One region of the Vallitalea okinawensis genome, then DNA from elsewhere that is predicted to be linked to it. Evidence: predicted binding sites of a transcription regulator. Region 1 holds the regulator's gene; each other region holds the start of a gene.
The links. Region 1 encodes Rex, which represses fermentation and respiration genes when NADH is low (regulators of the CRP and FNR family bind a similar motif). Its sites were predicted from a motif close to ATTGTTAANTANTTAACAAT; they were not measured.
Positions count from the first base shown of each region.

Region 1 (11,125 bases):
GTAGGTAGAGTTATTGAATATACTGGACCAGGAATCACACAATTGACCGTACCAGAGAGAGCAACTATCACCAATATGGGTGCTGAGTTAGGAGCAACCACCTCCATTTTCCCAAGTGATGAGGTAACAGAGGCTTTCTTAAAAGCGCAAGGCCGTTTAAATGATTATAAAGAATTATTGCCAGATAAAGATGCTAAATACGATGAAATTGTAGAAATAGATTTATCTGCATTGGAACCTTTGGTAGCAAAACCGCATAGCCCAGATAATGTAGTTGAAGTTAAATCAGAAGAAGGTATACATATTGACCAAGTATGTATTGGAAGTTGTACCAATAGTTCTTATAGAGATATGATGAAGGTAGCCAAAATACTCAAGGGTAAAACTGTTTCACCTCACGTATCTTTAGTTATTGCGCCTGGGTCAAAGCAAGTACTAAACATGTTAGCCAGTAATGGTGCATTAGCTGATATGATCGCTGCTGGTGCTAGGATTCTTGAATCAGGTTGCGGACCTTGTATCGGAATGGGGCAAGCACCATCTACAGATGCGGTTTCATTAAGAACCTTTAATCGTAACTTTAAAGGTCGCTGTGGTACAGTATCAGCAGGCGTTTACTTAGTAAGTCCGGAGACAGCAGCTATTAGTGCCCTTAATGGTAAATTAACAGATCCTAGAAGTAGTGACATGAAACTAGATATCGATGAACCAAAGGAATTCCTACTTAACGATAATATGATTGTTGAACCAGCAGAAGAAGGGGCTACTGTAAAGGTTGTAAAGGGACCCAATATTCAACCATTCCCATTAAATAATGCACTTGAAGATGATGTTACTGGTAAGGTGTTAATCAAAGTTGAAGATAACATAACAACAGATCATATCATGCCTTCCAATGCAAAGCTTCTACCTTTTAGATCAAACATTCCTCACTTATCAAAGTTCTGTTTAACTCCTTGTGACGCGGATTTTCCAAAACGTGCGCAAGAGAATAAGGGAGGTATTATTATTGGAGGAGAAAATTATGGTCAAGGCTCAAGTCGAGAGCATGCTGCTTTAGTTCCTTTATATCTTGGAGTAAAAGCTGTTCTGGTTAAAAGTTTTGCAAGAATCCATAAAGCCAATCTTATTAATTCTGGTATATTACCCCTTATTTTTGATAATAAAAGGGATTACGAAGACATTGAAGTTTTAGATGAATTAAAAATTAATCATATTAAGTCACAGCTAGATGATGGCATCCTAGTTATTGATAATGTAACAAAGGGTAGACAGTATTCTACCCATCATGACTTATCAGATAAAGAAATAGAATTAATACGAGTAGGTGGCAGAATCAACGCCATAAAGAACGCAAAATAAACTATTGAAAGTAAAGAATAGTAGACAATGGAGGTATAAAATGGACGTACTAGAGAAATTTCAGCAAATATTAGATGAGCAAAAAAAGCGAGTAGAGATGATGAAACAGCAACAAGATTTTATTCAATATGATGAGTTAGATCAATTAATAATCGGTGTTGTTGGAGGAGATGGTATTGGTCCAGCTATTACAAAGCAAGCTCAAAGGGTTTTGGAATATCTTTTAAAGGGTGAGGTTGATAGTGGGAAGGTAACTTTCAAGGTTATCGAAGGATGTACCATTGAAAACAGAGCGAAAGTAAATAAGGCTTTACCAGATGATGTGGTTGATGAATTAAAGAAATGTCATGTTATCTTAAAAGGTCCAACAACGACTCCTAGAAAAGGAGATCCATGGCCAAATATTGAATCAGCCAATGTAGCTATGCGAAAAGAGTTAGATCTTTTTGCGAATGTACGTCCTGTTAAAGTACCTGATCAAGGGATCGATTGGACATTTTTCAGAGAAAACACAGAAGGTGCTTACGTACTTGGCAGTCAAGGTGTACATGTAGATGATGATATTGCCATTGATTTTAAAGTGATTACGAGTCAGGGGACCGAAAGAATTGCTCGTTCTGCCTTTGATTTTGCTAGTAAGAATGGGAAGAAGAAGGTAACAGTCGTTACGAAGGCTAATGTTGTCAAAACAACAGACGGTAAATTCCTTGATATATGTAAGGATGTTGCGAAGGACTATCCAGATGTAGAGATGGATGATTGGTATATCGATATTATGACGGCGAAATTAGTTGACGAAAAAAGAAGGCGAGATTTCCAAGTTTTTGTTTTACCAAATCTTTATGGCGATATTTTGACGGATGAAGCAGCAGAATTCCAAGGCGGAGTAGGAACTGCTGGAAGCGCTAATATTGGTAAGCGTTATGCTATGTTTGAAGCTATTCATGGCTCTGCGCCAAGAATGGTTGCTGAAGGCAGGGATATTTATGCTGATCCATGTAGTATTATTCGTGCAGGAGCGATGCTCCTCAACCATATTGGAAAAGGGAATGAAGCAGATAAACTTTTCAGAGCGTTAGAAATATGTACGCAAACAGAAAAAAGGCTAGTGATGACAGGTAGAGATACAGGTGCTACCAGTGAAGCCTTTGCCGATTATATAATGGAAACTATAGAAAAACTTTAAAAAATTATCAATATCCCTTTTCAATAGTTCTTTTTTTTGGTAATATTATATTGTTCTTATTGAAGTAATAGGGGAGGCATTCCTTGTGAACACATTTGATGTAGGCAAAGAAGTATCGGATAAGTATTCATTGAGGGGTCGCGTTTATAGCAAGATCCGAGATGACATTTTAAAAGGTAGATATTCGACAGATGAACCCATTAAAGAAATGCAAGTTTCTAAAGAGTTAGGGGTAAGTAGGACACCAGTGAGAGAAGCATTGAGGCAGCTTGAACTTGAAGAACTAGTTACTATTATACCTAATAAGGGAGCTTTTGTGACGGGTATTACACCTAAAGACATACAAGATATTTATGCGATTCGATCTTTAGTTGAAGGATTATCTGCTAAATGGGCAGCAAAAAATGCTACTGATCAGCAGATAAAAGAGCTTGAAGAAGTTCTTGATTTATTTGAGTTTTTCTATAAACGAGGAAATTTTGAGCAGTTACATGAATTGGATAACAAATTCCATAAGCAGATTTATGACATTTCGGGTAGTCGAATTTTGAAGCATGTTTTATCTGATTTTCATAATTATGCACAAAGAGTAAGAAAAGCATCATTAGAAAGCTCTGGAAGGGCAGAAGTCTCTTTATCAGAGCATAAAGATATATTGACAGCTATTAAGAATCATGATATGAAAAATGCTGAAAAACTCATGAATAAGCACGTAAAGAATACTGCAAAAAACGTAACGAATAACAAATTAGAACAAATAACTACCGAGCATCAAAAAAGTGAATAATATCACTTTGGAGTTAAAACAAAAAAGTTCAAGGTCTTTTGCCTTGAACTTTTCTAATTATCTAATTCTGATATCTTTTCCTGAATTTCTTCCCACTTCAAGTATTTCTCTTCTAACAGAGACTCCTGTTGGATCTTATTAGAATGGAGTTCGCCAGCTTTATCTGGGTCTGTATAATTTTCTTCAAGACATAGAGCCTCGTCTATGGATGTTATAGCCTCTTCAAGGGCATGTATATCTTTTTCACAGCTTTCTAACAAATTCTGCAGCTTACGGGTTTGTGCTTGGTACTCTTTTCGTTTTAACCAATCCTGCTTAGAATCACTTGTTTCTGAAATGGATTCTAAACTAACCTCTTTTTCTTTCAGCTTTTGTAATTGCTCCTTCTTTTCAACATAATCATTATAGTTTCCAAGATAAGCGATAAGCTTTTCTGGAGTTAGTTCAAAAACTTTTGTAGCTACTTTATTGATAAAATAACGGTCATGGGAGATGAAAAATAATGTTCCTTCATATTGACTTAACGCATTTTCTAATACTTCACGGGAGGTAATGTCGAGATGGTTCGTAGGTTCATCCATCAGAAGGAAATTAGCTTCTGATAGCATGATTTTAGAGAGACTAACACGACCCTTTTCTCCACCGCTCAAAGAGAGGATGGATTTGAAAACATCTTCACCAGTGAAAAGAAATGCTGCCAGCGTATTACGGATTTCACCGTTCGTCATTTTTGGATAAGTGTCCGATAATTCTTCAAAGATGGTTTTATCTTCAGATAAACTATCGTGTTCTTGATCATAATAGCCTATTTGAACACGACTCCCGTATGTTATTTGGCCAGTATCCACAGGCACATGCTTCATGATAATCTTAAATAAAGTTGTCTTTCCAATACCATTTGCACCGATTAGAGCAATCTTATCTCCACGCTTAATATCTAAATCTACATTATCGAAAAGTTGATGATCATAGCTTTTTGACAAATTCTCAGCAAACAAGACATCATTACCACTAACTTTCTTCGGCTGAAAAACTAAACGCATTTCATCATTGATATGTGTAGGCTTTTCCAAAAGCTCAACCTTATCTAAAGCCTTTTCACGACTCTTAGCTCGTTTGATAGACTTCTCACGGCTAAAAGAACGTAATTTAGCAATTACTGCCTCCTGCTGTTTGATATCCCGTTGTTGCTCTAAATAATGTTTATATTGTATATCACGATTGATTGCCTTCTGTTTAGCATAGAAACTATAATTACCTGAATAGACTTCAGACTTCTTGTTTTCTATTTCAATAACCTTACTAACAATCTTGTCCAAGAAATAACGATCATGGGAGATAATTAATAAAGTACCTTTATAATTTCTTAAATACTCTTCAAGCCAGGTTACGGCCTCAATATCCAGATGATTGGTTGGCTCATCCAGTAGTAAAACTTCTGGTTGCCGTAGGAGTAGCTTAGCTAAACAAACACGAGATTTTTGTCCGCCTGATAATGTGTTGATGGCTTTACCTAGCTCTTCGACAGTAAACCCCAAACCTTTTAGTACACCAGTGATCTGACTCTTGTAACCATAGCCATTCATGCTTTCAAATTGGTGTTGTAATTCAGAATACGTTAGCATTAACTGTTCTAAAGCTTCGCCATTGAGTTCATTCATTCTCGACTCTATTTCACGTAATTGAGTCTCAGTCTTAATGACGTCTTCAAAAACAGTCTCACATTCCTCATAGATGGAATGTGCCGATACTAAGTCTTGTTCTTGGGAAAGGTAACCTAATGAAGCATTTTGATAGAGGGTTATACGACCTTCATCGGCAGTGAGTTCTTTAGTAATAATGCGAAAAAGGGTCGTTTTTCCAGCGCCATTAATGCCTACCAAAGCGACCTTATCATATTGGTTTAAATGGAAAGTTACATTTGTTAAAATTTCATCAATTCCAAAGGATTTTTTTATATTTTTACATGAGAGTATCATGATAACCTCCTAAGTTCATTGGTATATACGTATTACACAAAAAATGTTGTGAGAAATTATATATTTAGTACAATGATTTAATATGTACTGCAGTAAATAAAATAATAAATATTGGAAAAAATACGTCTGATTACTAATTTATCATCGAATATTATTAGCATAATCCAATAACAGTGTCATATATTGTATACATTATACAATATAGCATTCTCATTTTACCTTTTTAATCATATCAAAATTTCTATATGATTAAAAGGCTTCATTTGAAAAATTTACACAGTAATGCTATAATAAATTTAATTAGAATAAGAATTTGCTTAGGGCGTAGGCAATTTCTTAGTTAGGTATGTGGTAGAAAATTAAATAGTCGTTATAGATGACTTATTTAATTTTTGATGGTGCCTTAGAAGGAGATGAAGGTATGGATTCTGATAAGAAGATATCAATCGCTGTCATTCGACGATTACCCAGATATTATCGTTATCTTGGCGATCTCTTATCAAAAGACGTTGTACGTATTTCTTCAAGAGAATTGAGTGAAAGAATGGGTATAACAGCATCACAAATTCGACAAGATCTTAATAATTTTGGTGGTTTTGGTCAACAAGGGTACGGATATAATGTAGAGTTTCTATATGAAGAAATAGGTAAAATTCTTGGTTTAGATAAAAATTATAGTGTCATTATAGTTGGTGCTGGTAATTTGGGTCAAGCATTAGCTAATTATGCAAAGTTTGATAAACGAGGATTTACTGTAAAAGGACTCTTCGATGTTAATCCTAGACTAGTGGGTATGAGTATTAGGGAGATTGAAATTAAAGATATTGATGAAATGGAGCAGTTTGTCCGAGAAAATGACATTGATATCGCAATTTTAACATTACCTAGGACAAAGGCTATATCTGTTGCAAATGATCTTGTTGATTGGGGGATCGAAGCAATATGGAATTTTGCTCCTATCGATTTAAATTTACCTGAACATGTTACAGTAGAGAATGTACATTTACTGGATAGTTTAATGACATTGTCCTATAATTTGAAAGAAAATAAAGCTAATAAAGAAGAAGAATAAGAGAAAAGCTGACTCATGTATATATTTGAGTCAGCTTTTTTAGGAATGTCAACTGGTAAAATTTGTACATTATACTGAAAAATGTTATAATATATATAAATTAGTCCTGTTTTAAAATCGTAGAAACCTTGATGTAAGCTAAATCACAGCCATTTTAGAGTTAGATTTTGTAAATATTGCATAAAAGCTAAGTGATAAAATAGTTAAGTTAAATAAAATATGTAAGTTATACCATGGGAAGTGTTCTAAACTATTAACAATTTTTATATAATTGTTAATAATATTTTAAATCTTTTTTATGAAATTTCAAAAAAATTTAATAAAAATGAATAAAACCCGTTGACATGTGGTAAAAATTTATATATAATCACTTAACTGAAAAGACATATCCTACAGATGTAAAAAAAGAGACTTATGTCTCGATTAAGCATATGTAGGAAATCATTTGTGAAAGGAACGTATCAAATTACTTTCTTACACAAAAATATTACAGTTGGTTATGAGAAAGGAGTAATCTCAATGAAAGCAAAGCAGAGCGAATGTATCTCTGATATCAAAAAGTATACATTCGACTCAGACAAAAACTGCTATAAGATGAAGAGATCAAAGAAACCACTTCTTATTGCAGGACTAATTGGCTTGGTATTAGTTGGATTATTTTCTATTGTGCTTTACAGTTACTATGAGCAAAATGCTATGGAGTATGCTTATTATGCTGTAATGGAAGATGAGATGAATAACACAGCAGTTTTAGAAAATATAAATGATTTAGAATTAACTTACAATGAAATAGAAGAGACCTATTACCAATTAGAAGATGATTTTGCAACGGATAATTCACCATTAATGACAGCTTCCGTTGCTCCAGTAGATAGTAGAAATCTATCTACGTCATCCAATTTAGAGCCTATCAATCAGACGGATGCGGAGTATTCATTTGTTAATTTTGACTTAACAGATGATGATTATGAATCACTTCTCCGTATAGTTGAAGCTGAGGCGACAGACGAAGATATAATCGGGAAAATACTTGTAGCAAACGTGGTTTTAAATCGTGTTCGTATCAGCCGTTTTCCTGGTACTGTTTTTGAAGTTGTTCACCAACCTGGTCAATTTTCACCACTTGATGATGGACGTTACTACACTGTACCAATAACTTCTTCTACTGTAGAAGCCGTTAATCGTGCATTAGCTGGTGAAGACTACTCAAATGGAGCATTGTTCTTTGTTGCAAAAGGATTAGCATCTACCTCTGCGGTAGCATGGTTTGATAACAACTTAACAGAAGTGTATAAACATGGCGTTCATACCTTCTATTCGTATTAAAAGCATGACTATACAAAGTAAGCAACTCGTAACTCGAGTTGCTTTTTTTTACATCTATATTTCAAAATAACAGACTCGGTTTACGGTTATGGATAATTATGGTATAATTGATGAAGTTTTGATTATAGGCATATGCCTTAAAAGGAGGACACTATGAAATATTTTAGAAAAATAACAAGCTGTTTCCTAACGACAGTGCTTTTGATGACTCCGTTGTTATCATTGAATGCAGCAAGCTCAACTGTAGTTAGCAACAAGGTAGTTATTACTCAGAATGAAAATCAGACAGCAATTGATGACTCTAGTTACACAATAAAAATGGATGATGCTATCCAATTAGCGATGGGTTTTGTTCATACATATACCAATTATGTAGTGACTAATGAAGAGTGTAGTATAGCATTAGAGGACCAAGTATACTGGTACTACGAGGATGAAGATATAGTGTGGTGGGAAGTATCTTGGGATTTTGATAGAAAAGATGAATACTTTAATATAAATGTTCTAATCAATGCCTCAACGGGTGAAATTATGAGCTATGATAGTCATATATATAATCACGAAAACGACTTGGAAAAACTACCTAGTCTGACTGGTGATGAAGCTAAAGCTCTTGCAATTAATTTTGTGACCAAAATGCACCCCGATAAGATCGATATGCTAGAAGTGGGTGATGTTTTTACCCAATCTTATGATGCTATATACAGTATGCATTTTCAGCGTAAAGTGAATGGTATTTCAACAACCGATGGAATTGCTGTAGAAGTAGATGGTCAATCTGGAGAAGTTGCCGGCTATAGGATCACCTGGAATGACGATGTTACCTTTGAGGATCCAGAAGTGATTCAATCTAAAGAGGAAGCAAAAGCTGTATTTTTGGATGCTATGTCTATGGAGTTAGGTTATACACCTATTATGGACGATAACTATGAAGTAGAAAGTCTCAAATTAGTCTATAACATGAACACAGAAAAGCATGCCATAAAAGCTGCAGATTTATCAAGTGAATCAGATACGATAAATGTTGAGGTCGTCGATGATGATACACACATCAATAAAGAATTTACATTGAGTGAAGATGAAAAAGTTGAATATCTTGAACTAGCTAACTTACTTCCAATAGAGCTGGTAGATGAAAAATTAACCCATGAACAAGCTGATAAAATTGGTCAACATTATATAGATACGCTATTAGGAAAAGGATTTTATATAGAAGATCTGGAATATAGAACAGATTATGAGGGGAATAAAACATGGGATATTAGATGTAGTTCAGAAGCAGAAAGTAGATATTATCACTATGGTGCTAATATGGAACTTGAGCCAAACGGAAAACTTAAACGCTTTTATCGTTATAATGAGGAAAGTGAAATGGATAAAGCAGATGAGGGGCAAGAGCGCATACAACCAGAGGAACTTTATTCAAAGGCAGCTAAAATAATAGCAATGATATACCCAGACGAATTTAGTCAAATGGGATCTGTGATTGAGTGCGGCGGTGTGTCATGGGGGTATAACGATAAAGATTATGATAATCTTATGTATGTTTTTACTATGAATCAAATGGAGGAACTAGAGCATCATGGAGGAATGAGTGTAGAAATCGGTGCATATTCTGGTACAATTTATAACATTGATTATGAATGGGTAGATATTGAAATACCTGAATTAGAGCCAGTATTAACAGCTGAAGAAGCAAAAGCAAAGCTTATTGAGATTGTAGACATTGAGCTCCGTTATGGCATAAATAGTGATGAAGAATCTGAAACCAAAGAAGCTATCCTTTACTATTACCTGAAGACAGAAGTTAATGATTCCTGGGTAAGAAGTGTTGATGCTATCAATGGTGAATTATTAAATTATCAAGGTAGAAATGTTTATGAATTGAATTCCGCTAATGCACTTACAGATCATTGGGCAGCTAATGAGCTAAAAATGATGGATGAAAAAGAGATTATTGATCTTGATAGCATTGAGGTTGATGATCCGATTACGGTCAATGAATTTATTGATATGCTGGTTCAAGCATCTGGGTATAAGTACTATCGTCTTGATGATGCACCAGCACTGTTATTCACTAACGTATCAGAAGAAGATGCATACTATGATACATTACGTTTAGCTGTATATGATAACATTATTGATAATGAAGCGATCAGTTGGGAAGGCAATCGTCATCTTACGCGTGAAGAAATGGCTATGTATATGATTAGAATGTTAGGTTTTGGGAAAGTTGCAGATTTGGAAGGTATTTACAAATCCAGTTTTATAGATGCAGTTGACATTAGTAAGGAGATGCTAGGCTCTGTAGCTCTTTGTGAAGGTTTTGGTATTCTAGAAGGAGCAGACGGTGCTTTCAATCCCAAAGAAGAATTAACTTATGCTGAAGCAGCTATGGCTGTTTATAAAATCTTAACAAAACCAGAGTTGGTACAATAAATACAGTTTACAGAAGACTATTTCCACGGAAATAGTCTTTTTGACTTTAAGATGCTGAGTGTGTCTTTTGGTTATATACATATGTATTTATATGGAATACAATATAGAGCCGAATGTCCTTGGGACACGCTTATTGATTAGGTTCGTCAAATATAGTATAATAAGTTAACTTTGTTCATACCATTAGTTATAATGGATTTCATTAGGTTTAACAGTATAGAATTGACAGGTGATAAAATGATCTTAATGTTTATAAAATTCCTAATATACACCTATGTTCTTATTTTAGGTCTCTTAAATTTAGCAAGTCAAACATCTACAGTAGAAACATTTCAACCTTATGATATACGACAGCAAGAGTTGCCAAATAGCCATTATAACGATGTGACAAGCTTATTAGATTTGGAAAGTACTGAATTTGATGAAAATGAACCAATTAAAGATGAGGCTGATGAGATTCTAGATGTAGCTGAACAAGAGACTAACGAAGCAGAAAAAAATATGGATAAAGAAGAGGAAAAAGACTTTGATGTAACCTTTACAAAGGAACCCATTGGTGAAGAAGTCGCCTCTCGCATTGTAGGGGTATCTTGGAAAGAAGAGGCACCTGTTTCCAAGGAAGACTTAGCATACTTACAGTTAAGTTACTGGGGTTATGATGATCAACCTCACCATGGCGAAATGATTGTACATAATGCTGTAGCAGATGACATTTTAGAAATATTTCAAATATTATATGAAAACCGATACCCTATTGAGCGAATGAAGTTGATTGATGAATATGATGCAGATGATAATGCATCTATGCGAGACAATAATACATCATCCTTTTGCTATAGAAGCATTACCAATTCAAGTTTTCTTTCTAAACATAGCTATGGTTTAGCTATTGATATTAATCCTTTAGTTAATCCTTATGTTAGCGGTAATCATATTTATCCTATAGAAGGGGCAGTCTATAAAGATCGTCAAGT
Region 1 covers NZ_PQDH01000001.1:259,004-270,128, reverse strand. Annotated here, with positions in the region: gene C1Y58_RS01460 (aconitate hydratase) at 1-1,362, shown strand, start outside; gene C1Y58_RS01455 (isocitrate/isopropylmalate family dehydrogenase) at 1,403-2,548, shown strand; gene C1Y58_RS01450 (GntR family transcriptional regulator) at 2,634-3,335, shown strand; gene C1Y58_RS01445 (ABC-F family ATP-binding cassette domain-containing protein) at 3,389-5,314, opposite strand; gene C1Y58_RS01440 (redox-sensing transcriptional repressor Rex) at 5,691-6,386, shown strand; gene C1Y58_RS01435 (cell wall hydrolase) at 6,906-7,712, shown strand; gene C1Y58_RS01430 (YcdB/YcdC domain-containing protein) at 7,866-10,151, shown strand; gene C1Y58_RS01425 (M15 family metallopeptidase) at 10,389-11,125, shown strand, end outside.

Region 2 (11,125 bases), on a different contig from region 1:
TAACATTACTGGGGTCAGTGATATGACACCTATTCAAAAACAATTTGATCTTATGATGGAACTTTTTCCAGAAACTAAAGAAGTAGGTATGGTCTATAATACTAATGAAGTCAATTCAGAGATTCAAGTTCAATTGGCAAAAGAGATCGTTAAAGGCATGGGCTTAGATCTAATTGTCTCTGGGATTACCAATACAGATGAAATGGCATTAGCCATGGATACAGTATTAGAAGAAGTGGATATCCTATATACGCAAGTTGATAATTCTATTGCAGCAGCCTACCCGATGGTCATGGCTAAGGCTAACGAAAAAAGCGTACCTGTTATTGGCGGGGTTGAAGATTATGTTACTCAAGGTGCTATAGCAACTGATGGTATCAACAACTATACTATTGGGTATCAGACCGGAGAAATGATCAGCCGTATTCTTGACGGTGAAAGCATTGAAGATAATCCTTTTGAGACAATTAAAGAAACGGAATTATCACTCAATAAAGAAGTTTTAGAAAAATATAACATAGATATAGACGAAACTTTAGCCAATAAAGCGACAATATATTAATCTATGTGTTAGGTTTTAGTTTCTAGACACATGAAGTAACATATAATCAAAGAAACAGGAGGAGGTAATTTTATGAAGCAGCACAAAACTTATTTAACTGGAATCAAACCTACTGGCATTGCTCATATAGGTAATTATCTGGGTGCTATAAAACCTGCATTAGAGAAAATATCACATAATAAAGACGAACGGCATATCTATTTTATTGCCGATTATCATGCATTGAATTTAATAAAAGATAGAAATCTATTGAAAAAGTATACTTACAGTATTGCTGCAACATGGTTAGCATTAGGACTTGACCCTAATAGAGTCATTTTCTATAAACAGTCTGATATACCTGAGATCTTTGAATTAAGCAGTATCTTAGCTTGTATGACTCCTAAAGGATTAATGAACAGAGCACACGCATACAAGGCCAAGGTAAGTGAAAATATAAAGAAAAAGATCGATCCAGATACAGATGTCAATATGGGGCTTTATACCTATCCTATTTTGATGAGTGCTGATATTCTACTATTTAATACAGATGTGGTTCCTGTTGGGAAAGATCAGGTTCAGCACGTGGAAATTGCAAGAGATATTGCAGAAAATTTTAATAAAACTTTTGGGAATACATTTTCATTGCCTAAATATGTTCTAAATAAAGAAACTGCTATTATAACAGGCTCTGATGGAAGGAAGATGAGTAAGAGTTATCATAATACATTAGAAATATTCGAAACGGAGAAGGTTTTAAAGAAATACGTTTATAGTATGAAGACAGACTCATCACTGCCTACTGATCCAAAAGATCCAGACAACTCAAATCTGTTTAGTATGTATAAGCAATTTGCGACCCAGGATGAAATAAATGATTTAAGAGAAAGATATCATCAAGGTATTGGATGGGGTGAGGTAAAAAGAATTCTATTTAATAAAATAAATGATTATTTAGAAGAACCCAGAGAAAGCTATAAAAATTATACGGATAAGACATGGCTTATTGATGAATTTTTAGAGAAAGGTCGCCATGAAGCACGTCAATTAGCAAAACCCTTCCTTGAAGAGATTAAAAGCAAAATAGGGGTAGGGTGATAATGGGCTATTGATTTTACAATGATCTATGTTATAATAAATATAGTTAAATAAAATATACCATTACCTACATGATTAGCCTTAGATACCAATCCATCTAAGGTTCTTTATTCATTTAGGTATTTTTTTCAAAAGTAACTGACCAAAAGTCATTGTCAGAATTATTTGACATGATTATTAAAATAATAAAGGAGGAGATGGCAGATTTAAGGATTTAGGAACAGAAGAATGTAGTAAGAAACGGTGGCCTACTTAAAGTATATAAATGGAAGCTCTATGAGGTAAGGAAGTGAGAGCATGCGTGTTAAAGTGTATGCACCAATGTTTATTAAGACAGTCAATATTGATGATGATGGCTATGTTGAATTGAAGGATGGTTCTAGAGTAAAAGAATTACTTAGAAGAATAAAAATCCCAGTACCTTTAAGCCCGCTTCTTATGTGTTCAGTGAATTACAAACCCGCAAAAGTGAGTACACCATTAGAAGATGGGGATATTATTACTTTTATCAATATTGTTTCAGGGGGATAAGATTAGTTCAAAGGCCACTATTTATAGGGAGGTATTTCATTGTGAAGGGTTATCAAGGGAAGATACTCATTGTAAATCTGACAACAGGTGACATTGAAACACAGAAAATTGATGATAGCGTATACGAGAACTTTTTATCTGGAGTTGGGTTAGGTGCTTACTATCTTTATCAGAATATACCTACTGGGGCTGATCCATTAGGTCCAGACAATATATTAGGCTTTGTTAGTGGTCTCCTTACTGGAACAGGTAGTTTTATGACAGGACGATGGATGGCAGTGTGTAAATCACCTTTAACTGGAGGGTGGGGAGATGCAAACTGTGGCGGTACTTTTTCACCTGCAATAAAACAGTGTGGGGTAGATGCTATCTTTTTTAAAGGATCATCAGAGAAACCTGTTTATCTCTATATGGATAATAAAGGAGCTCAGTTGCGGGATGCTTCTGCACTTTGGGGAAAAGACGCTATTATGACAGAAGAGATACTTGAAAAAGAAAATTGGATTAAGAAAAAACCTGTTATAGCAACTATTGGGCAAGCTGCAGAGAAGTTGTCATTAATTTCTGGGATCGTGAATGATCGTGGAAGAATTGCTGCACGATCTGGAGTCGGTGCGGTTATGGGTTCAAAGAAACTAAAAGCAGTGGTTCTTGCTGGTTCAAAACCTATCAAATGTAATGACCCAGAGGCTGTAAAAGCAATTAGTATTCAATTTGCAGAAAAAGTAAGGCATACTAATTTCCCCAGTTTTGTTGGCAGTAACATGTTGGCCTTAATAGGTAAGCAAGTGGGAAAGGCAAAAGAAGTCAAACCTAATGACCCAATGCTGATGGCATCATTATGGAAAAAGTGGGGAACCGGCTTTGGTAATACATACTCAGCAACAAGTGGAGATTCTCCCATAAAAAACTGGGGTGGTTCATGTAAAGAATACAATCGGTCCTATTATAAGAAAGTGACAGCAGATAAGGTTAATAAAAATGAAATGAGAAAGTACCACTGCTACTCATGTGCAATAGGGTGTGGCGGTATATGTGATATCAAGTCCAATACTAAGGGGGAGTTTAAGCATACCCACAAGCCTGAATATGAAACGGTATGTGCTTTTTCAGGTTTAGTAATGAATAAAGACTTAGATGCTATCTATTACATTAATGAACTTATGAACCGAGCTGGTATGGATACAATCTCTGGTGGTTCTGCTGTAGCCTATGCGATTGAATGTTATGAGAATGGTATTATCACCAAAGTAGATACGGGTGGTTTAGAACTAACCTGGGGTAATGCAGAGGCCATTGTAGCTCTTATAAAAAAAATGATTCAACGTGAAGGAATCGGCGATGTATTGGCAGATGGAGTAAAACGTGCAACGCAGAGGATTGGTCAAGGTAGTGAATGTTTCGCAATTCATGCAGGCGGGCAAGAGCCGGGTATGCATGATTCACGATTTGATCCAATGACTGGTGTACATTATAGTGCAGATCCTACTCCTGGACGACATACTATTGGTGCAGCTGTCTACTATAATGCCATGTCTTTATGGGATAAAGTATCTTGGGCTCCTAAGGTTACAAAATATCTTAAAGATGAAGAATATGTACCTTCGGATGAAGAAGCGTTAAAGAGTGTTGCAGGTAGTTGTTATAAACAACTAACAGATGGTGTTGGAGGATGTTTATTTGGTATGATACTAGGCGTTCATCATTGGAAAATGTTTGAATGGCTTAATGCAGCGACAGGATGGAATAAAACACCAGATGAATACATGGAAATGGGTAAGCGTATGCAAACATTACGTCAATTGTTTAATATTAAGCACGGTATCAATCCAATGGATTTTAAACTACATAATAGAATGGCTGGAAAGCCACCTCTGGAAGAAGGTCCATTAACAGGTAGACAGGTGCCTATTGAAGAAATGATGATGCTTCATTGGAAAAATTTTGGCTGGGATGAGGAAACAGGTCGACCACTTGAAAGTACCGTTGAAACACTAGACTTACAAGAAATCGTATAGGGGTGATGGAAATGGATAAAGGAAAACCAGTAGTTGATTATAAGACCTGTATGGCTTGTGGTATCTGTATTCAAGCATGCCCGTTCAGTTGTTTAGATTTAGTGAAGGCAGATATTGATAAATATAAAAAAGCTTATCCTGGATTAGTAGATAATCAGCGTTGTACCAGCTGTGGATTATGCGATAAAGCATGTCCTGTCAGCGCGATTACCTTAGTCTGAAGTGACATAAGAAATGCACATGATCCATTTATCATGTGCATTTCTTATGTTCATAATTATTTGATGAAGCTCATTATTTTAGAATTATATTACAAAATTATATATTAATTGATAGGAGTTAGCAAATAATGTATAATGGTGTGAGTGAGAAATGAAAAGGGGGAGTGTATATGAGACTAGATGAATGTACATGGAAAGAATTAAAATCCTATACAGAAAAACAGAAAGGATTAATTATACCAATTGGTACTTGTGAACAGCATGGTCATCATCTTCCACTAAATACAGATGTGTTGGTTTGTGAATACTTTTCAAAGGTGTTATCAGAAGAATCAGGAATGTTAATCGCTCCAACGATTAATTATGGAGTAAATTTAAGTTGCGATAAAAATTATACAGGAACCACTAGTATATCTGCTGAAACGCTTACACAAACAGTTAAAGAAATTGTACAGTGGTGGCAACATCAAGGGTTTAAGGACTTCTATCTATTATCTTATCATGGTGAGCCCAAACATATTCAGGCACTAAAGACTATTCATAATAAGTGTCATGTTTTAGAACTTTACGAAGGTGATTATGAAGGGATATTAGAGAAGCAAAACCGTGTTATGCATGCCTGTGAAGGAGAGACATCACTGATGATGTTTTTATATCCAGACAGAGTTAGAGAAAATATGATGACAGACTTTTACATGCCAGAAGAAGAGTTTGATCATTTTGTGGCCAATAACCTGTGTTTCGATACGGATAAAATGCCTGGTAATCATGGCTACGCAACAGCTGCGACAAAAGAAAAAGGAAGAATGATTGCTGATACTATTAAAGAGAATATGATGAAGTGGTATAATATTAATTCGATTAATCATTAGTAGAAACTAGACTAGTTGTTAACTATTAATAGATAGGGGGGATTGTTTTGAAAAAAATATTTGTACCAATGACACAAGCTTATGCTAGTGAGATAGCCTATGAGTGGAAATATGATGGTGAATACGCTTTTTACGATATGACAGCTGATGAGGAAGATTTACAACTTTTCTTAGACCCGAAACAATGGGAAAATCTTTTTGCAGTTGTTAACGAGGAAAATGAACTAATCGGTTTTTATAGCTATTTTTATAACAATGAAATATTGGAATTAGGTTTTGGCATGAAACCTCAATTGACTGGAAAAGGATTGGGTTCAGAGTTTGTATTTTCAGGAATCCAATTTGCTCAGAAACATTTCAAATATGAACAAGATTATATCATGTTATCTGTTGCAAAGTTTAACAAGCGTGCCATTAAAGCATACGAGAAACTTGGATTCAAGCCTGTGAAAGAATTCATTCAAGAAACCAATGGTGGACAATATGAATTTATTAGTATGAAGTTAGACTTAATCAATTATGGCTATTAAGGGGAAAAAATGAAAATATTATATGGAACGACCAATCAAGGTAAGTTAAATTACATGAGAACCCAATTAGATGGTTTAGGATTAGAGGTTTTGAGCATAAATGATATTGATGAAAAAGTAGAGGACGTTGAAGAAAACGGTAATCTACCTGTGGAGAATGCAAGAGAAAAGGCATTGGCATATTACAAGGCAACAGGAATACCTGTATTCTCTTGTGATTCTGGATTATTTATTGATGGATTAGATAATCAGTCTCAACCTGGTGTTCATGTTCGCCGAGTAGGTGGGAAGAATCTCAGTGATGAAGAAATGATTAGTCATTACTGTGCAGTTGTTGCAGGGCTAGGTGGAGAAGCAAAAGCACAGTATAAGAATGCCATATGTTTAGTACTCAGTGAGACAGAGATTTATGAATACCATGGTGATGATCTTTCCTATGAGAAATTTATTCTGACGTCTGTTCCTCATATTAAGAGACAGGTCGGCTTTCCACTGGATTCAATTAGTAAAGATATACGGTCAGGGAATTACTTCTATGATATTAAAGAGGATGAATATGTCCAGTTAAAGAGTGATCAAATCGCAGATGCATTCAGACGTTTTTTTATAGAAAACCTTGGATTAAAAGGTGAAGCATTTATAGAAAAGGCTCTTAAGAGAAGCTCTGTTATAGCAGAACTGGAAGGGAATTTAAATCAAGGAAAGACAACTGCTTTAGCAGAATTTTGGGCTATGATTGAAGATCATGGCGCGCCCATTATTGAAAATTTATCCGATGATAAAAAGCACAGTCTTGTCACCTTTATCTATAAAGGGGATGAAACGGTTGATAATGTACTGGTTATTCCTGAAATAGAGGAAGGTCAATCCTTAGAATATTCAATGGACAGATTACTTGACACAAATCTATGGTATTTAACATCTAAAGTTAGAAATGATATACGATTTGAATATTTCTTATCAATTAACGATCCACTTGATGATGATTGGGATCGAAGAATAGAGCAATTGTCTCATGATCAATTAAATAAGAACTTTTTATTAGTTGAGGACGAAAATGAAGATGACAATGAGATATTATCTCATGTAATTATGCCACGTGCAGAGGAGCATGTGTGGGTAAAGGAAAAAGAAAATATCTCTAAGGGTACAATGAAAAAGTACATGATTTATATCAATAAATTGGGTGAAGAAAGAAGAGTAAGAGTCTATACACCACATGGATATAATGTAACAAATGATCCTTATAAGTTTATGGTGTTAACTGATGGAGATGAATATATAAACATCCTTTCAACAAAAGCTGTTCTTGATAATTTAATAGCTGAAAAAAGAATATCCCCCACTGTCGTACTGTTTATTGATTCTACCGATACAAGGGAAGAAGAATTAAGCTGTAATGATATATTTTTAGAGGTGTTGGCAGATGAGCTCATGCCGTGGTTTAGAGCAAATTATCATATATCTTTAGATCCTAAAGACGGTATCATTGGTGGATTAAGCTTAGGTGGCTTAACTGCAGCATATATTGGTTTGAAGCAATCCCATCTCTTCGGCAATGTATTATCTGAATCAGGAGCATTTTGGTATAAACCAGATAGATGTGAAGAGACTGAAAGAGCTTGTTGGATGAGCAAAAAATATAATCAAGTAGATAAGTTACATCTTAAGTTCTATCTTAATGTAGGCATACTTGAAGAATTTGATAACATGATTGGTGTCAATAGAAAGTTAAGAGATATACTACAAGCAAAAGGGTATGATGTTATATATGAGGAATTTAAAGGAGGTCATGATTATTTATGCTGGGGAGAAACATTAGCTAATGGCTTGATGGCATTAATTGGACAGTGATAGAGGAGGTGGTTTTATGGCTGTTCACGAATTTGATAATCAGATGCTGTCAGATGATAGCTACTTGGAAGGACATATTCGGTACTTAGTCAGAAAAAGTGGACTAATGTACAGCGTACATACTTACCTTGTACTCTAAATCTTGATGTAGCTAAGGCTTTTAGTAACTTTAATGAAAACAGTAAATATAAAAATTCTTATCTCATAAAATTAACAACTTCCGTCGATAAAATCTTCATGACTTACTTGGAAACAGAAGTTATGAATAATCAATATGAAGAGGCTGAGGTTATCCTTTTATACGATGAGATAATGACAATATAAGATATAATATCCTATTTTTAAGGTTTTTCTGCTCAAATTCTTGATAAACTATTGTCAAGAAAACAAATAGCCGTTATAATAAGATGGGATGAGTCAGCGTTCATGATTCAAACTCCTATGATAGGTAAACTTATCAATAGGAGTTTTTTAATGACTTGAACAGTTAAGATGACATGAAGATATAAAGTGTATCAACTTATGACTCAAATCATGAATTAGTAAAGCTCTAGTTACATAACTAGCCGATACTATTTCAGTTTAAATGTGGCAATGGCCGCAATTGTCCTATCCGCTAAAAACAATTTTCATTGAGAAAGGGAAGAATGATTATGAAGTACACTCATGAAGTAACAAACATGTGCTGTGTTGCAAAAGGTCCTAATCATGGTCCAGCACCTATTCCTCAAGAAGGAAAATGGGTACAAGCTAAAGAGGTTAAAGATATTTCTGGTTTAACACATGGTGTTGGCTGGTGTGCGCCTCAACAAGGTACAACAAAATTAACGTTGAATGTTAAAGATGGTATCATTCAAGAAGCATTAATTGAAACTATCGGTTGTTCTGGTATGACACACTCTGCAGCTATGGCTTCAGAAATTTTGCCTGGTAAAACTATTTTAGAAGCACTTAACACAGACTTAGTTTGCGATGCGATTAACACAGCTATGAGGGAATTGTTCTTACAAATTGCTTATGGTAGAACTCAAACTGCATTTTCAGAAGATGGTCTTCCAGTAGGTGCTGGTTTAGAAGATTTAGGTAAAGGTCTTCGTTCACAAGTAGGTACTATGTATGGTACTCTTGATAAAGGTCCACGTTACCTTGAAATGGCAGAAGGTTATGTTACTGAAATTGCTGTAGATGAAGATGACGAGATTATCGGTTATAAATTCGTACATTTTGGTAAAATGATGGATATGATTAAAGGCGGCATGGAAGCAGCAGAAGCTTTAGAAAAAGCGACTGGTACATACGGCAGATTTGCTGACGCTGTTAAAACGATAGATCCAAGACACGAATAGGAGGTTTGTAAGGATGCCATTATTTGAAGGATACGATAGAAGAATTGAAAGTATTGAAAAAGCTCTTAAAGAATTCGGTATTGGTTCTTTAGAAGAAGCTAAGCAAATTTGTGATGATAAAGGGATCGACGTGCATGAACTTGTAAAGTCTATCCAACCAATTTGTTTTGATAATGCATGTTGGGCTTATACATTAGGCGCAGCAGTAGCTATAAAGAGAGGTATTACAGTTGCAGCCGATGCAGCTGAAGCAATCGGAGAAGGTCTTCAAGCGTTTTGTATTCCAGGTTCTGTAGCTGATCAAAGAAAAGTTGGAATCGGTCATGGTGGTTTAGGAGCTATGCTATTAAGAGAAGAAACTAAATGTTTTGCTTTCTTAGCTGGTCATGAATCTTTTGCTGCTGCTGAAGGTGCAATTGGTATTGCTCGTTCTGCAAACAGAGTTAGAAAAGAGCCATTAAAAGTCATTCTTAATGGTCTTGGAAAAGATGCTGCTCAAATCATCTCAAGAATTAACGGATTCACATATGTTCAAACACAATTTGATTATACAACTGGTGAATTAAACATTGTTAAGGAAAAAGCTTATTCTCAAGGTGAAAGAGGTAAAGTAAGATGTTTTGGCGCTGATGATGTACGTGAAGGTGTTGCAATTATGCACAACGAAAGCGTAGACGTTTCAATCACAGGTAACTCAACTAATCCTACTCGTTTCCAACATCCAGTTGCAGGAACATACAAAAAAGAATGTAATGAAGCTGGTAAGAAATACTTCTCAGTAGCTTCTGGAGGTGGTACTGGTAGAACACTTCACCCAGATAATATGGCTGCTGGTCCTGCTTCTTATGGTATGACTGATACAATGGGTAGAATGCACTCTGATGCACAGTTTGCAGGTTCTTCATCTGTACCAGCTCACGTAGAAATGATGGGGCTTTTAGGTATGGGTAATAACCCAATGGTAGGTGCTACAGTAGCAGTAGCAGTTGCTATTCAAGAAGCAATGAATAAATAATCTAATGAATAATGAAAAGAGTGGTTAAGTTAACCACTCTTTTTTTTACTTTTCTCTTTTCCAACATGTAGTTTTAGTATATAATATTGCTTATAGTGGAAGATACTAACGGGTGGTGACAGATTGGATATACAAAAGAATATTGAGTGCATTAAGCAGATATATCCTGAGCTGATTATAAAGGATTATAGACAAAATAATTTGGGGCAGAATAATACAATTATTATCGTTAATAATGAGGTTATTTTCCGTTTTCCTAAATATGAAGAAGGTATTAAATCACTAAAATTAGAAACAAAAATTCTTGAGAGCATTAAAGGAAAGTTATCTGTTCCTATACCCTATCCTCAATACAAATCTTTCGAATCCAATAAAGTTGGAGACGTATTCACAGGTTACTCTATGTTGACAGGAAAGCCTCTATTACAGAAGTTATTTCTCAATATTAAAGATCAACAAGGAGTAGCTAATCGATTAGCGTTATTTCTTAGAGAACTTCATTGTGTAGAAGTGAAGGCCTTTAGTGACATATTGGATTGTGAAACGAAAGATCTCTCTTATTGGTATCAATTCTACTTGAACGTAAAAGAATTGCTATACAGCTACATGAGAAAAGATGCTGTCGATAACCTAGAAAAGTTCTTTCAAGAAAACATCAGTGAGGAGCTTCTATCGTTTAAACCTACATTAGTACATGGTGATTTTGGACCAACCAACATATTATTTGATGAGGTAACTGAAAGTATAACAGGAATTATTGACTTTGGTAGTGTAAGCATAAGTGATCCAGCTTATGATATTGCTTCTATGATAGGACCCTTTGGCTATGGTGAAGATTTTATCCATAAGATGATTGACATATATCCTCAGATTACAAAATACCTTAAGAGAGCTAAGTTTTATGCGGGTACATTTGCCTTGCAGGAAGCATTGTTTGGTATTCAACATAATGATCAAAGTGCATTTAATGATGGGATAGCTTATTATAGATAATTTTAATCTATAGTAACATAAACATATTTATTTCGTGATAACAAAATATTATGGGGATGGAGAGATGTTATGAAAAAACGATTAAACAAATTGTGATCTTGACACG
Region 2 covers NZ_PQDH01000003.1:403,396-414,520, reverse strand. Annotated here, with positions in the region: gene C1Y58_RS11445 (ABC transporter substrate-binding protein) at 1-562, shown strand, start outside; gene C1Y58_RS11440 (tryptophan--tRNA ligase) at 635-1,639, shown strand; gene C1Y58_RS11435 (MoaD/ThiS family protein) at 1,937-2,170, shown strand; gene C1Y58_RS11430 (aldehyde ferredoxin oxidoreductase family protein) at 2,212-4,188, shown strand; gene C1Y58_RS11425 (4Fe-4S binding protein) at 4,200-4,409, shown strand; gene C1Y58_RS11420 (creatininase family protein) at 4,580-5,281, shown strand; gene C1Y58_RS11415 (GNAT family N-acetyltransferase) at 5,329-5,811, shown strand; gene C1Y58_RS11410 (non-canonical purine NTP pyrophosphatase) at 5,821-7,665, shown strand; gene C1Y58_RS27035 (hypothetical protein) at 7,682-7,804, shown strand; gene C1Y58_RS11405 (iron-sulfur cluster assembly scaffold protein) at 8,319-9,011, shown strand; gene C1Y58_RS11400 (GGGtGRT protein) at 9,025-10,026, shown strand; gene C1Y58_RS11395 (phosphotransferase family protein) at 10,150-11,019, shown strand.
Region 2: a site for Rex is predicted at 8,029-8,048, ahead of C1Y58_RS11405 (iron-sulfur cluster assembly scaffold protein). Genes of this name have one in related genera too.

Region 3 (11,125 bases), on a different contig from region 1:
ATGGATCGGTGAATGAGGTAATCAATGGCATGATGAAAAATAACATCAATGTACCTTTAGGTATTATTCCAGCAGGAACGGCTAATGATTTCGCTAAAGCATTAAATATTCCAAATGACTATGAAGAGTGTGTAAAGGCTTTATCCAATATGCATATTGAAGAAATTGATATTGGAAAAGCTGATGATCGTTATTTTATCAATATATGTTGTGGTGGTTTATTTACTACTGTTTCACAGAATATTGATATAGATCTAAAAAACACACTGGGGAAAATGGCTTATTATCTAAAAGGTGCAGAGCAGATATACAACATCAAGCCTGTTCATCTAAGTATAGATATTGATAATGAGTCATTTGATGATGATTTTTATCTATTCCTTGTAATGAATTCTGTTGGAGCTGGCGGTTTTTATCATATTAATCCGACTGCTGATATAAAAGATGGACTTATGGAGTTGATTGCTATTAAAGCTTCAACATCGATTAAAGATTTTCCTAGGATGCTAATGAAGTTGATAAAAGGGGATCATCTTAATGATCGTAGTATTCTTTATAAGCAGTGCAATAGAATTCAAATTAAATCAGATAATTTCGGTGAGATATTTAATGAAACAGATATGGATGGTGAAAGTGGACCGGATCTACCTATTGATATTAAAGTCATTCATAAAGGAATAAAGGTTTTTTCAAATAGAAAATAAGAAATGAGTTTATTGTGAATACCAGGTATGTAAATCGCTAGTTTACACACCTGGTACTTTTGTATTTAATGACTTAATTATTTTAAGTGATTTGATAAACTTTCTGATTGTTTCTATATATAGTATCATACTTATAAGATGTTTCACGTGAAACATCTAAATATAACTGAGAGTATTTAAGTGAGTATAAATTTTTTTATGATGTTAAAAGAGAAAAAAGGTGTATTAATATTCAGGTATTATCATATAAAGCAAAGTATAATGAAAGATACATACTCCACATCTTATGAATTGGACACTAAAAATGTTTCACGTGAAACATTTTTAGCTGTATTCTATTTCAGAATAGATAAGAGTATGATATAATGAATATACTTGTCCCAGATATTAAGTAACTTTTTGTTACGAAATATTTAACTATGGTATAGGACTTGTAGAAGAGAAAGGATAAAGGGGTGTCAATATGGCGAAGATAATAGCTGTCGCTAATCAAAAGGGTGGAGTAGGAAAAACTACAACTGCTATAAATCTATCTGCATGCTTGGCGGAATTAGGGAAAATGGTATTGACAATTGATATTGATCCTCAGGGCAACACTTCAAGTGGGCTAGGAATAGACAAGACAGAGCTAGATAATACGGTTTATGAACTGCTTTTAGGAAAAGTAGATATATTCGAATGTAAGATGCCTGTAAAGTGTTGCGAAATGGATATAATACCGTCAAGTATGGATTTAGCAGGAGCAGAAATAGAACTTATCGGTGTGGAGCATAGGGAATTTCTTTTAAAAAAAGTTCTAGATCCCATTAAGGATTATTACGATTACATAATAATTGATTGTCCACCATCTCTCAATATGCTGACTATCAATGCGTTAGCAGCAGCTGATTCTGTTATGGTACCCTTACAATGTGAGTTTTACGCTTTAGAAGGATTAACACAATTAATTAATACTGTTAATCTGGTTAAACAAAGATTGAACCCCAATTTGGAGCTGGAAGGAATTGTTTTTACAATGTATGACAGTCGTACGAACTTATCTTTACAAGTTGTTGAAGAAGTCAGAAATCATTTAGGCGATAAGATTTACGATGCAATGATTCCAAGAAATATTCGTTTAGGAGAAGCACCAAGTTATGGGTTGCCGATAATAAAATATGATAACCGCTCAAAAGGAGCAGAGAGTTATATGGAACTTGCTAAGGAATTTATAGAAAGAGGTTAGAGCATGAAGAGTAGAGGATTAGGTAAAGGGCTAAATGCATTAATATCTGAAAATGTTGTAGATTTACCTAAAGTCGAAGCAAAAGAAGAACAACTAAATGAAGGTAGTGTATTAAAGGTAAAAATCAATGATATTGAACCGAATAAATTCCAACCAAGAAAAATGTTTGATGATGATAAATTAGAAGAGTTATCAGAATCAATTACTCAATATGGTATTATTCAGCCTCTTATTGTCACAAAAAAAGGGGATTATTATGAGATTATTGCTGGAGAAAGACGATGGCGAGCAGCCAAAAAAGCATCTTTAAAAGAAGTTCCAGTAATAATTAGTGACCTCACTAGTCAAGAAATACTCGAGGTATCTTTAATCGAAAACATTCAACGTGAAGATTTGAATCCGATAGAAGAAGCTAAAGCATATGATCGCTTATTAAATGAATTCAAGTTGAAACAAGAAGAGTTAGCTAAAAAGATATCTAAAAGTCGGTCTGCAATTGCCAACACATTGAGATTACTCAATTTGGATGCAAGAGTACAGCAGTTGATCATTCAAGGATCAATAACTAGTGGACATGCAAGGGCTTTATTAGCATTAGATGATCCACAGTTACAGTATGATTTGGCAATTAAAATCATGGATGAAGATATAAGTGTAAGACAAATAGAAGCAATTATTAAGAAGCTAAAAGAAGAACCCAAGAAGGTTAATGAGAACACTAAGAATAATAGCCTAGAGCCAATCTTTAAAGAACTCGAAGAACGAATTAGAGAAGTTATGGGTACTAAAATCAACATCGTTCATAAGGGGAGTAAAGGTGGTAAAATTGAAATAGAATATTATAGCGTAGACGACTTAGAACGTATTATTCACTTAATAGAACAATAGAAATAACATTGAAATCTCTAATTTGCTACAGGAGATTCAAAATGAGGAGCGATGATTTCTGTGGGAAAAATGAATGATATAGTAAGTATAATGCAACCTTATAGTATATATATTATACTTGCAATGGCTATACTATTGATGATCTTAATGATTTACATCATTGTGATTAACCGTAAAATTAAAATCCTTTCAAAAAAGTATGAGCGTTTTATGAAAGGAAGTAGTGGTGACAATGTAGAAGATATTCTGAGTGAGTGGGTTGATAAATTAAAAATGCTAGAGGTCGATAAAAATCAACTGAAGCATGATCTAAGTAAATTAAGACAAAATCAGGAACTTTGCATTCAAAAAGTCAATGTGACACGCTATAATCCATTTGAAAATATGGGTGGTGATTTTTGCTTTGTACTTACTCTACTGGATGCATATAATAATGGTATTATCTTAAACGGATTACATAGTCGTGAAGGGTCATACATATACGCAAAACCTGTAGAAGAAGGGAAGAGTAAATACAAACTATCAGAAGAAGAAATGGAATCTTTAAGCAAAGCAATCTAACACTTTTATAAAAACTACTTCACTTGGTAACAATATTGCTAAGGAGGTAGTTTTATGATTATAGGTATACAAAGTGGTCTAGAAGAACTAATGGCTGAACTTCAATCAAAAGGATATCCTGTGAAAGTTATGGATAATTATATAAATCATGTAGACGTATATATTTATAGTAGTAATAAGGTTGAAGGGTTACTTCAACAGGTAGATTGTGGACCAACCAATTCTTATGGCAATTGTTATGGTGACTCCCATGGGATGCTTATGATTAATGCAAGAGGAAAAAATGTTAAGGATATTGAATATATTATAAACAGTAGATGCTATAGTAAATTAGACTTATTATAGATAGATCAGAAAAAATGACTGATTGATCGACAAGTATAAAATGAATCCTATTGAATGAATATCCTAATGATTTCACGAGCACGCTAAAGATGAAGTTAATATTGATTAGGGGTGAATTACTATGTATAAAATGATTGCAATAGATTTAGATGATACACTTTTGAATGAAGAAGGCGATGTCAGCAAAGAAAACATATGTGCAATAGAAAAAGCTAGAGAAGAGGGTGTAGCCATAGTTTTATGCTCTGGGCGCCCAAGTCTAGGGATGCATAAAACCATAAATAGCTTAGGGTTAGATAAAGAAGGAGAGTACTATATATCATTTAATGGAGCACTAATAAGGAAGGCTCATGATGATAGCAAAATCTATGAGGCAAATCTTGATCCTGATCTTACGAAAAGGATTATTGAGTATGGAAGAAAGTATGATTTAGGGATTCAACTGTATATAGGTGATGACATGTTTGTAGAAAAATTCACTGATAGGATAAAAGAGTATGAAGAGCTAACAGGAGTAAAAGCAATAATAGTAGATGACCTAAAGGAGCATATAGGACAGGGAGCATTAAAACTGTTGATGAATGATGACCATGAACGTCTTAAAGTACTCTATGAAGAAGAACATAATCATTTAGATGAGCATTTACATATGTTCTTTTCACGTGACCATCTACTAGAATTCATAAGTTTGGAGACTAATAAAGGAATAGCAGTTATGAAATTAGCTGAGAGATTAAATATCAAAAAAGAAGATGTAATAGCCGTTGGAGACAGCTATAATGATTTCTACATGATTGAGATGGCAGGTCTTGGTATTACTGTTTCTAATGGTAGAGATGAAGTGAAGCAAATTGCTCAATATATAACATCAAGAAGTAATAATGAACATGCTATAGAAGAAGTTATTGAAAAATTTATTATGTCTAAAGAAGTATGAAGCAAAAGCCACCCTTAGGTGGCTTTTGCTCCGGAGTAATTATTAACTATTTTTCTTCACCATAGTATGCTACTTTATAAATATCAGCTAATTCTTTTACTAATGGTAATCTTGGATTAGCTGTGGTACACTGATCTTCAAATGCTTTATCAGCAAGATAATCAACTTTAGCTAAGAAAGCTTTTTCTTCAATGCCGCACTCTCTAATAGTCATTGGCATATCAAGTTGTTTCATTAAGTCTCTTACTGCCTTCACTAGTGATGCTACACCTTCTTCTGGAGTAGTAGCTGGTAAGCCTAAATGCTTAGCAATTTCTGCATATTTTTCATGAGCTACAAATTTCTCATATTTAGGGAATGAAGCAAACTTGGTCGGAGAGCTTTCACCGTTATAAGAAATTACGTATGGTAATAATACAGCATTAGCAGCACCATGAGGAATATGGAATTCACCACCTAATTTATGAGCTAATGAATGATTGATTCCTAAGAATGCATTTGTGAAAGCCATACCAGCTATACATGAAGCATTATGCATTTTTTCACGAGCAACAGCATTTGAACCGTTTTTATAAGCACCTGGTAGATACTCGAAAACAAGTTCTATTGCTTTCATTGCTAAGGCATCTGTATAATCAGAAGCTAGAACAGACACATATGCTTCAATTGCATGAGTAAGAACATCCATACCAGTATTAGCTGTTACACCAGCTGGTACAGTCATAACTAATTCAGGATCAAGAATCGCTACATCTGGAGTTAATTCATAGTCTGCTAAAGGATACTTGATGCCTTTAGATTTATCTGTAATAACAGCAAAAGATGTTACTTCTGAACCTGTACCTGAAGTTGTTGGGATTGCAACAAACTTAGATTTATCACCCATTTTAGGGAATTTATAAACTCTTTTGCGGATATCCATGAATTTAAGAGCCATTTCTTTGAAATCAGCCTCTGGATGCTCATAGAACATCCACATACCTTTAGCAGCATCCATTGGTGAACCACCACCAAGAGCAATAATCACATCAGGCTTAAATTTATTCATTGCTTCAGCACCACGCATAACAGTATCTAATGATGGATCAGGTTCAACATCACTAAAAATTTCACAATGAACATAATCTAAACGATTTCTTAAATGATAGAGAATTTTATCTACAAAACCTAATTTAACCATGAAAGGGTCAGTAACAATGAATGCGCGAGTGATATTTGGCATCTTGCTTAAATATTGTATTGAACCTGGCTCAAAGTAGATTCTTTCTGGGATTTTAAACCATTGCATATTCACGCGTCTCTTCGCCACCCTTTTCTTATTGATTAAGTTAACAGCAGTTACATTAGAAGTAGTTGAGTTTTTACCATATGATCCGCATCCTAAAGTAAGTGATGGCATGTTTGTATTATAAATATCACCAATGGCACCATGAGTTGAAGGTGAGTTGATGATGATACGTCCAGTTTTTAATCGATCGCTAAAATCTTTAATAACTTGATCATCTTCAGTGTGTAATACTGATGAGTGACCTAAACCACCGATCTCAACCATTTTTTCTGATAGTGCAATACCTTCATCCGCATTCTTAGCTTTAATAATAGCAAGTACAGGTGATAATTTTTCTTTTGATAATGGATATTCATGGCCTACACCATCAATTTCACAACATAAGATTTTTGTGTCTTCAGGAACTTTGACACCAGCCAATTTAGCAATCTCATAAGGACTTTTACCAACGATAGCTGCATTAACAGCACCTTTTTCTAAATTCATTACAACAGATTCAAGTTTCTTAGTTTCTGCTTTAGATGCCACATAGCAATTGTTTTCTTTAAAGAATTTAATTGCAGCATCATAAATAGGTTCTTCGATTATAGCTGCTTGTTCTGATGCACAAATCATACCGTTATCGAATGACTTAGAAAGAATTAGATCAGTTAATGATCTCTCTAAACGAGCAGTCTTTTCAATAAAACACGGTACGTTACCAGGACCAACGCCTAAAGCAGGCTTACCAGCTGAATATGCTGATTTTACCATGCCTGAACCACCAGTGGCTAAGATTAATGCAACACCTGGATGATTCATTAATCCATTAGTAGCTTCGATTGATGGTAACTCGATCCATTGAATGCAGTTCTCAGGAGCACCAGCTTTAATCGCAGCATCTCTTAATATTCGTGCAGATTCAGCAGAACATTTTTGTGCTGATGGATGGAAAGCAAAGATGATAGGATTTCGTGTTTTAGCAGAAATAAGTGCCTTAAACATTGTTGTTGAAGTTGGGTTAGTTACTGGTGTAATACCTGCAACAACACCAACAGGTTCCGCAACTTCCATATAATCCTCTTCATCATTGTTATTGATGATCCCAACAGTCTTGTCGTACTTAATACTGTGGTATACATACTCAGTTGCAAACATGTTCTTAGTAATCTTATCTTCATAAATACCACGTTGTGTTTCTTCAACTGCTAACTTAGCTAGATACATATGCTCATCAAGTCCAGCAAGAGCCATTTCTTTAACAATATTATCAATTGCTTCTTGATTAAGTTCCATGTACTCTTCTAAAGCTTTCTGTGCTTTAGTTACCATTGTATCTATCATTACGTTAACATCTACTTCGTTATTTTTAGCTTTTACTGTTTCAGCTTTTTTGCTCATAGATGAAACCTCCTTAAATATCGTTAATAATTTAACTATCTTACAAGTCTATTTTATATTCTTGTTAAATAATTGTCAATATATAATTTGACGAATAGTAGGGAAAACTTCATTTATTTTTATGCAACACTACCAAAACACTAATTATTGTATACATTATACTGTATTCCTTATCTCTAAGCTAAGATTTTTTTGAGCAAAGAATGTACTAAGATAAAAATTGGTTAAAATATTAACATATATCAAAGTTTATTAAAAGATATATTTTTGTCGATAAATTTAATAGCGTACTTAAGTTACTTAATGAAATGACAAAAATATATAGACTTTTACAAATAAATAAAATTTTTTATATTTCTTATCAAATGGATCCCAAAAAAAGATATTTGGGTCGTATATAGTATTATAATCAAAGAAAGGATGAGAAATATGAAAAAGATTTTAGTATTACTGTTAATGTTTAGTGCCATGATAACTTTTGCTAGTAAACCGGTATCAGCAGCTGAGGTAGTTAACGCTCAAAATGATGAGGCTATTGTTGAAGAAATTAATCTAAAAGAAGAATTAGGTATACTAATCAACGATTCTATGGAATTGTATCTTTCACTTGATGATAATGCCGATGAAGAGCTTATCGATGAATTAGAAGAGAATTTGGAAAAAAGCTTCATGACGCTTCTTTATGCTAATAACAATAAAGATGAAATGGAAAGTAGCATTGGATCATTGGAGACAATTCTGGTAAATCATGAAGAAGTCATAGGAAATGAAATGATTGAAGAAGGTGAAATACTACTAGAGCAGATTACTCAACTAGAAGAAAAACTTAATAATGAGGAACTCAGCGAAGAAGAAGCTAATAATATTAAAGGCAAATTAGAGGAATTATATGAAGAGTTATACATATTATATGAAGAATTCGAAGAAGAGTGGTACGACAAAGATGAATGGCAAGAAAATGAAGTAGAATTAGATGAAGAAACGTCTGATGAAAATGAATACCTTTATGATAGAATCTCGGAGCTAGAAGAACAGATCGATGAATTATATCAAGTCTTAGATGACTATTTTAGAGAATTTGAAGGTGACTGGGAAGAGTACGAAGATGACTGGGAAGACTACGAAGACGAAGAGTATGATGGTGATTGGGAAGACTACGAAGACGAAGAGTACGAAGGTGACTGGGAAGACTACGAAGACGAAGAGTACGAAGACGAAGAGTACGAAGGTGACTGGGAAGACTACGAAGACGAAGAGTACGAAGACGAAGAGTACGAAGGTGACTGGGAAGACTACGAAGACGAAGAGTACGAAGACGAAGAGTACGAAGGTGACTGGGAAGACTACGAAGACGAAGAGTACGAAGGTGACTGGGAAGACTACGAAGATGAAGAGTACGAAGGTGATTGGGAAGACTACGAAGACGAAGAGTATGAAGGGTGATTGGGAAGACTACGAAGATGAAGAGTATGAAGGTGATTGGGAAGACTACGAAGACGAAGAGTATGAAGGTGATTGGGAAGACTATGACGATAAATAAAAATCGTAAATAAGTACAGTGTATGGGATGCCTGTTTTTTGGCATCCCAATTCTTGCTGGAGGGGTTTATATGACAGTAAAAGTAAAAGTAGAAAAAGTAGAAGACGTCATTGAATATATACGTACTAATCCTGAGGAAGAAAATGCGTACAAAAGCAAAGTAATAGAGGATCATTTACCATTTATCATTCACACGATAACCCAAGTCACAGGACGCTATGTAGAAATAGAAAACAGTGAAGAATTAAGTATTGGGCTTATTGCATTTGATGAGGCAATGTCAAAATATCATAAGGATCGTGGTAGTACATTCTTAAGTTTTGCAAGACTAGTAATATCTAGTCGAATAAAAGATTTCATAAACAAAGAACGTAACAGGGCTAAGGTAATTTCTCTTGAACAAATGACAGAGGTAAATGGAAAAGGAATTGGAATAAGTGAAGTAAATTTTGAAAACGAAGTAGCAAATGAAATAAATAGATGGGAATCGATTTTAAGGAAATTTGGGTTTGATTTGGAGCAATTAGTTGATGAATTACCTAAACATACTGACACCAGAAATAATGCCATAGATTTATCTAAAAAAATAAGTGATGATAGCGAAATTGTTAATCATATGTATAAAAAATATAGATTACCGATCGCCAAAGTTACCCTTAAATTTAAAACAACAAAAAAAATTATTACTAGAAGTAAAAAATTTATAATAGCCTCAGTGGTTATTTTAACGAAGAACTTAGTGCTGCTAAAGCAATGGATATACAAAGATAGAGAGAGGTGTTCATCATGATGAGACAAGGTATGGTCTTGAAACTGAATCATAATTATGCACTCATTGCAACTGATGACGCTGAATTTATTAAGATTAAATATAGAGAAGGCATGTATGTTGGGCAAAAAATATTTGTCCTAGAAGAAGATATTATTTACTCAGTACAAGAAGGTAAGAGAAGGCCAAATTATTTGAAGGTAATAGCTACTCTGGCAGCATGTATAGTAATTGCAATAATTCTAAATAGCTCATTTATGAGAGATACTAAATCGTTATATGCCATAATTAGTATTGATATAAACCCTAGTTTTGAATTAGGAATTAATGAGTCATATAATGTAGTTCAGATCAATGCAAAAAATGAAGAAAGCAAATCAATCCTGAATACTAATCTGATTGGTCAACCACTAACAGTTGCTGTTTCAGAGATTTTATCAGATGTAGAAGAATCAGGTTATGCATTAGAATCAGATAATGCCTTGTTAATATCAACTGTTAACTTAAAGAATAATAAAGATGAAACTATACATAAAGGGATTACAGACGGAGTCCTCATTGCAATAGAAGAAGAACCAATTTATGAAAATACTAAAGTTATATTCATCGATGCAGATGAGGAAGATCTTAAAACAGCAGAAGAATTAGGATTAAGTATAGGAAAGTATCGATTAATAGAGTTAAGTAATAATAAGATTGACAAAAGTACAATTGAAAAAGAAAGGGTAACAACTTTAATCGAGGAAGAAGAGATTAAAGAAAATCTAGAAGATAACGAGGCTATTGAAATTATTGATGCTGAAGTTTTACAGAGGCTTAATGAAATTGATAAAGAGATTGAGAGGCTTAAAAACAGAGTAGAACAAGTAGAAGATGCATTAGATAGAAGAGACTATGAAAGAACTAAAGATATCTTTGATTATATTCAATTAATGGATAATGGACTTATAAATGAGGAGAACGAATTTAATGAAATCCAAATAGTACTAGATGAGTTATATCAACTGATAAATATAGCAGAAGAAGCATTAGCAGAGAATTTAGAAGAGTCATATGAAGAAGACGATTTGATTGAAGAAGAAGGTTGGATAGAGGAAGAAGATTGGACAGAAGAAGATCTAGAGGAGTTCATAGAGGAAGAGGATTGGACAGAAGATGATCTAGAGGAATTCTTAGAGGAAGAAGGTTGGACAGAAGAAGAACTGGAGGAATTGATAGAGGTAGAGGAGTGGACAGAAGAAGATCTAGAGGAGTTCATGGAGGAAGAAGATTGGACAGAAGAAGATCTAGAGGAGTTCATGGAGGAAGAAGATTGGACAGAAGAAGATCTAGAGGAGTTCATGGAGGAAGAAGATTGGACAGAAGAAGATCTAGAGGAGTTCATGGAGGAAGAAGATTGGACAGAAGAAGATCTAGAGGAATTCCTAGAGGAAGAAGGTTGGACAGAAGAAGATCTAGAGGAATTCCTAGAGGAAGAAGGTTGGACCG
Region 3 covers NZ_PQDH01000013.1:41-11,165, reverse strand. Annotated here, with positions in the region: gene C1Y58_RS22890 (diacylglycerol/lipid kinase family protein) at 1-704, shown strand, start outside; gene C1Y58_RS22885 (ParA family protein) at 1,168-1,929, shown strand; gene C1Y58_RS22880 (ParB/RepB/Spo0J family partition protein) at 1,933-2,817, shown strand; gene C1Y58_RS22875 (DUF4446 family protein) at 2,887-3,378, shown strand; gene C1Y58_RS22870 (YkuS family protein) at 3,433-3,723, shown strand; gene C1Y58_RS22865 (Cof-type HAD-IIB family hydrolase) at 3,845-4,660, shown strand; gene adhE (bifunctional acetaldehyde-CoA/alcohol dehydrogenase) at 4,707-7,328, opposite strand; gene C1Y58_RS26800 (hypothetical protein) at 7,758-8,771, shown strand; gene C1Y58_RS22850 (sigma factor) at 8,939-9,658, shown strand; partial or broken gene C1Y58_RS22845 (anti-sigma factor domain-containing protein) at 9,655-11,125, shown strand, end outside.
Region 3: a site for Rex is predicted at 7,389-7,408, ahead of adhE (bifunctional acetaldehyde-CoA/alcohol dehydrogenase). Genes of this name have one in related genera too.